2 regions of the Pantoea sp. ABR1s genome follow, and region 2 is predicted to be linked to the other one. Evidence: predicted binding sites of a transcription regulator. Region 2 holds the regulator's gene; the other holds the start of a gene.
What was found. The regulator LexA, encoded in region 2, represses DNA repair genes until DNA is damaged. The targets are predictions, from matches to a motif close to TNCTGTATGTACATACAGNA.
Positions count from the first base shown of each region.

Region 1 (3,113 bases), 1.6 Mb from region 2:
ATTCGCCACGCAGCTCTCTGACAGTGCGCTCCAGCACGACGCTGAACTGTTTGCGGATGGCCTCGGTGCTTTGATCGGCCAGATCTTTCGCCGTCATGACGCCCATGGCGTTGAGCCGTTTGCCGATCCGATGACCCACGCCCCAGACTTCCGCCACATCAATCAGCGCCAGCAGCTTTTTTTGTCGTTCAGGGTCCGACAGGTCGACAATGCCGCCGGTTTTGCTCCACTTTTTGGCCGCAAAATTCGCCAGCTTGGCCAGCGTTTTAGTCTGTGCAATGCCGACGCCCACGGTCAGATGGGTCTCTTTGCCTATTCGTTCTCTGACCTGACGACCAAAGGTCTCCAGCGCCATACAGTTCTGCACGCCGGTGAGATCCATAAACGCTTCGTCGATCGAGTAGATCTCCACCGACGGCGCCATCTCTTCCAGTATGGTCATCACCCGATGGCTCATGTCGGCGTAGAGCGCATAATTTGAGCTGAAGACCTGCACCGCGTGACGCGTTAGTTCTTCACGCATCTTAAAATAGGGCGCGCCCATTTTGATGCCGACTTTCTTTGCCTCGGCGCTGCGCGCAATCACGCAGCCGTCGTTGTTCGACAGCACTACTACCGGTTTACCTTTAAGATCAGGCCGGAAAACGGTCTCACACGACGCGTAAAAGCTGTTTACGTCGACCAGCGCGAACATGGTCAGTGGGTCGCTTTAATAACAAAGGTCACAACGCCAAACACCTCCAGCGCATCTTCGGTCTGGATAGCGATCGGTTTAAATTTGGTATTCATCGGCATCAGTTGCAGGCAGGGATGAAGCTGGAGACGTTTAACGGTGAATTCACCTTCGACCGCGGCGACCACAATATCGCCGTGTGAGGCGGTGAGTGAACTGTCGACCACCAGCATGTCACCATCATTGATGCCCGCCTCAATCATTGACTCGCCGCTGACACGGACAAAATAGGTGGCGCTGGGGTGCTGGACCATCAGCGCATTGAGATCAATACGTTGTTCGACATAATCCTGCGCCGGGGATGGAAACCCGCACGGCACACGTTCGATATATAGCGGTAAAGGCATAACGGCACGAATGTCCGCAGGTTTAATGAATTCCATAATTTCGCTCCTTCTTCAGATTACTGTATATAAACACAGTAATAGCTAATCCCCCTTTTAATCAAGTGACATGGAACATCTTTAAGCGAAAGGGTTGATGGTAATGCACTTTTTTTTAAACGTTTTTTCGCATTGCCGTCAGAGTAAGCGGAAACGGGTTACTTTCGCCGCATCGCCGGAATAGCGTCGATTTCTTCTTACAGTAAAGAATCTTATAAATTCACCGGCTGATTATTTTTACTTAAGGAAAATCTGACAACGCTTCTCTGGCATTCGGAGAGGTTTGAATATTACGGGCGGGCTGGTTATTCTGCTTTTTTAAGCATGGAGGGATTATGGCAGACGACGATCGAATCAAACATCTGGAAGAGGCAGTTGCGCAGTTAAGGGTTGAGACTACGGTATTAAAAGCGATACTCGGTCAGCAAATTGCGCTGAATAATCTCAATTACAAAGGGAAGTTTGACGATGTACTGGCGGCGCTGGCGAAAGAGTATGCCGAACGCGGTCTGGAAGAGGGCAATAACCAGGCTATCCATGATGCCCTGCGTCAGTATATTAAATATGAGCCACCCGCAATGGAATAAGCGGATTTTCCGGCAGCGTCCGATTGCCGGACTTTATCGGCTCCTGAACGCTGCCACCGCCCTGTCCTGCACCGCCTCCGCAGCAGCCTCAGACGATACCGGTTAGTGTTTACACCTCGCTGTCACTCTCCAGCGCATCCTGAATCGCGTCGGCCAGATTAGCAACTTCATTCGCCACGGCCTGCAGATCCCAGGCGGTTTTTGAGCCGGTTGCAGAGGTGGAGGCGCTGACGGACTCCTTTGCCACTGACAGAGCAGCAGCCACGGCGACCGAACGTTTATGTTGTTCCTGAGTCATGCCCGCAGGCGGAATTGCGAAATAGTCGTGAACCATGATCATTTCCTTGTGATAAATAAGGGGTCAACCTTAGCCTTCTGCATCAGGCGTGGGAAGTGAATTATGCGGCATGGCCTGTCAGACGGCCAGGATTGCAGCAGCACAATCGCGCCAGCCGCTTTTCCTGCCCTGAAACCTGTACAACTTTGGCTGAAATCTGCGGAAAAAAGCGGTTTTAACGCGTTGATGTGTCGTCAGCACAATCCCCAGCCTGCTGGTCTGAAAATCGCACCCCTCTGAAAACCTCACCAACTCACTGTATTTATTCAATTAACCATCGAAAACCTCTTTTTTCACTTTAAACATGCTTTTTATATACACCACCGACCAGTTAAATTTTGTCAAATTTCATTGTACAACTTTGCGATTCTTGTATAACTTTGTCTCGTGATGTTAAATCACTTGTAACGAAAGGTGCTTTGCACCGCATCTGAAGGTGTTGTGGATTTCCACCTTCAGATGCATTTTTTTTTGCGTCAGCCGGTGACCGGATCTGAATCGACGCGTTCTTCCCCCCATTTCTTATGAGGCCTGACATGCAAACAACGATGAATACAGAGTCTCAGATTTCTGATTACTTCATGAACTCTGGCACAGCGCTGACCACTGAAAAACAGGTTATCGCCGCAGTCCATGCCGAACTCGCCCATGCGAAAACCCATGTCTCCGATAAAGACATTGTGCTGGGCCTGATTCACCGCCTGGAGAGTGAGCGTGACGTGGTTAAGCAGGATATTTACCGTCAGGCGCTTGAACATGTTCTGCAGCGCGCTTCGGCGACCAGCGACAGCTAAAAATCTGTGTCTGTTATGAGGGAACGCGAATTAGCATGGATGCTTTTCCCGTCCGGAATCAGCCCCTGTTATGGGGCTTTTTTTATTCCTCCTGCTCTGAATCACTTGTCCCCTTCACACCGCTAAGATTGCCTGCCCCACCGGACCAGATATAGCTCCGGAAAACACCGTTTTCGCCATTTATTCAACCTGAAATTCCGGTTAATTGCTGTCGTTTCGCTTTATTTATCCGATATCTGTGTCCAGGCTTTTTCTGCATCCACTGCAAACGCAGACGAG
Region 1 covers NZ_CM173823.1:2,261,477-2,264,589, forward strand. Annotated here, with positions in the region: gene umuC (translesion error-prone DNA polymerase V subunit UmuC) at 1-694, opposite strand, end outside; gene umuD (translesion error-prone DNA polymerase V autoproteolytic subunit) at 697-1,116, opposite strand; gene ACXKZD_RS10600 (hypothetical protein) at 1,452-1,703, shown strand; gene ACXKZD_RS10605 (hypothetical protein) at 1,813-2,037, opposite strand; gene ACXKZD_RS10610 (biofilm development regulator YmgB/AriR family protein) at 2,577-2,834, shown strand.
Region 1: the regulator LexA is predicted to act here: its motif matches at 1,138-1,157, upstream of umuD (translesion error-prone DNA polymerase V autoproteolytic subunit).

Region 2 (3,113 bases):
CGTGACTGCCAGCCAAAGACCATGGTTACCCAGCACCGGTACGCTAAGCAGCGTCAGAAAATAGCCTGCTGCGGCAACTACCATGCTGTTACGCATCTCACGCCCGCGCGTCGCTCCGATGAACATGCCATCCAGCAGATAACACCAGACGCCGATCAGCGGCATTATCATCTGCCAGACCAGATAGCGGTCCGCTGTCTGCTGAAGTGACTGAAGAGAGGTCAGCAGAGTAACGATCTGCGGGCCAAAAATGGCATAGATCAGCGAGAAGAACAGCGCCACCACTACCGCCTGCCGACAGGCAGAGTGCCAGACGCGCAGGAGTTTGCTGCCATCTTTTGCACCATGCGCCTCACCCGCAAAAGCTTCAACCGCATAGGCAAAGCCATCCAGCGCGTAGGCAGTAAAAGTAATAAACATCAGTAATACTGCGTTAACCGCCACCACATCCGGACCCAGCCGGGCGCCCAGTACGGTCAGCGAGGCAAAACAGAGTTGCAGCATCAGAGAGCGCAGCATGATATCCCGGTTCAGTCGCAGCAGCCGGCCGCTGTCACCGCGCCAGCTCTGCTTCAGCAGGCTAAGCGTAATTCCGCGCAGTTTTAACACCCGCCAGACCATGATGCTGCCGACAACCAGCGTAATGTATTCCGCCAGCGCCGTGGCGGTTGCCGCCCCCGCGACACCCCAGTGCAGCCCCATCACCAGCCAGAGATCGAGCACGATGTTAACCAGGTTGCCCACCACCAGCAGGATCACCGGCGCGCGTGCATACTGCACGCCCAGCAGCCAGCCCAGAATGACCAGGTTTGCCAGCGTGGCAGGCGCACTGAGCCAGCGAATCTGAATAAACAGTGCCGCCTGTTCGAGTACATCGGGATTGCCGCCAACCAGATGGGTCGACAGCTGAATAATCGGATAACGCAAAGCGATGAACAGTACGCCCGCCAGCAGCGCAATGATCAGCGGCTGAGTCAGCGCGCGTGCCAGCGCCATTTTATCGCCAGCGCCAAATGCCTGCGCCGTAAGGCCAGTGGTACTCATTCGAAGGAAAAGCAGCAGCATAAAGAGGAAGCTGGTCACTGTAGTCCCGACCGCAACCCCGCCAAGATAGACAGGGCTGTCGAGATGACCAATTACTGCAGTATCGACCACTCCCAGTAAGGGAACGGTGATATTTGAAAGGATCATCGGCAGCGCAAGCCGCCAGAGATTTTTATCGGTTGCCGTAATAAAGCGCATTCGCCGTTCCGTGCTCAGTGTCGCTGCGCAAAAGAGGCAGCGACAAAATTAGGGCAGACAGAATAGCATCAGAGAAGGCGAATGCACGCTGGCAGAAGAATCAGAGCCACTCGCCGTTGCGCACCACGCCAACAGCCAGACCTTCTATGGTCAGTGACTGCGCACGGGTATCGACAACAATCGGGTCAAAATCGCTGTTTTCCGGCAGCAGATGCACGATAGCACCCTGCTTTTTCCAGCGCTTAACGGTGACTTCATCATCAATGCGGGCAACCACAACCTGGCCGTTACGCACATCCTGGGTTTTATGCACCGCGAGCAGGTCGCCATCCATAATCCCGATATCTTTCATCGACATTCCGCTGACGCGCAGCAGGAAGTCAGCAGACGGCTTAAACAGGCCCGGATCGACCTTGTAGTGGGTTTCGATATGTTCCTGCGCCATGATCGGCTCACCGGCAGCAACCCGGCCAATCAGCGGTAGCCCTTCTGAGGCTTCTTCTTCCATTAACAGTCGAATGCCGCGCGATGCACCGGAAACGATCTCGATGACGCCTTTGCGCGCCAGCGCTTTCAGATGCTCTTCTGCCGCGTTCGGCGAACGGAAGCCCAGCTGCGCGGCGATCTCGGCACGCGTAGGCGGCATGCCCGTTGAAGAAATATGGTCGCGAATCAGGTCATAGACCTGCTGCTGCCTGCTGGTTAATGCTTTCATCCCGCCCCCTGGTTGTTTATACAGTCGCTGTGAGTATATACAGGTATTGGTGAAATGGAAACCGATTGTCAGGGAAAACGCGCCCTCAGACGCGTTATGGAAGGCTTATCGCAAATGTGTCCAGAGCAGCGCGATCCAGACGAAGAGTGCCAGTAAGATGCTGATCAGCACCGCCGCCGAGCCCATGTCTTTTGCCCGACCCGCCAGCGGATGATGCTCCTGACCGATGCGGTCGACCACTGCTTCAATGGCGCTATTGAGGATTTCAACAATGACCACCAGCACCACCGCCCCAATCATGAGGATGCGGGAGACCACATCGACATCCAGCCAGCACGCGATAACAATAGCGGCCAGCGCAGCCAGCGCTTCCTGCCGAAACGCCGCTTCATGTTGCCAGGCGGCACGCAGTCCCTGCCATGAGTAACCTGCAGCTTTTACTATTCTGATAAGTCCGGTGGCATTATTTGCCATGATGTGGGAACCCTTTCATCGGATTGACGTCAATGTCTGGGCTGCGTGCAATTGGCACCACCACAGATCTTCGCTGCGCTTTCTGGTATGCTTGCGGCGCTTTGCTAACAAGAGGCTTCATGTTGTCTATGTCAGGTTGGCGTAAACTCTATTACAAACTGCTTAATTTACCACTGTCGTTTTTGGTAAAAAGTAAGGCCATTCCGGCCGATCCCGTGTCTGAACATGGTCTGGATCCGACCCGACCTATTATGTATGTTTTGCCTTACGATTCGAAGGCCGACTTACTGACTTTACGCGCACAGTGTCTGCGGCATCATCTGCCCGACCCGCTCACTCCGCTGGAGATTGATGGTTCTCTGCTGCCGCGCCACGTCTTTATCCACAATGGCCCACGCGTCTTCCCCTATTTTGTGCCCAGCGTTGAATCCGTGAAAATCTTTCACGATTACCTGGACCTGCATCGCAATAACCCTAAGCTGGATATTCAGATGCTGCCGGTCACGGTGATGTTTGGCCGCGCACCAGGACGTGAAGTCCAGGGCGAAGCAACGCCACACCTGCGGGTGCTGAACGGGGTGCAGAAGTTCTTTGCGGTGATCTGGCACGGGCGCGACAGTTTTGTCCGCTTCTCGCCGACGGTGTCGCTGCGCCGCATGGCAACTGAACACGGTACGGATCA
Region 2 covers NZ_CM173823.1:3,813,728-3,816,840, forward strand. Annotated here, with positions in the region: gene dinF (MATE family efflux transporter DinF) at 1-1,242, opposite strand, end outside; gene lexA (transcriptional repressor LexA) at 1,343-1,957, opposite strand; gene ACXKZD_RS17990 (diacylglycerol kinase) at 2,063-2,431, opposite strand; gene plsB (glycerol-3-phosphate 1-O-acyltransferase PlsB) at 2,560-3,113, shown strand, end outside.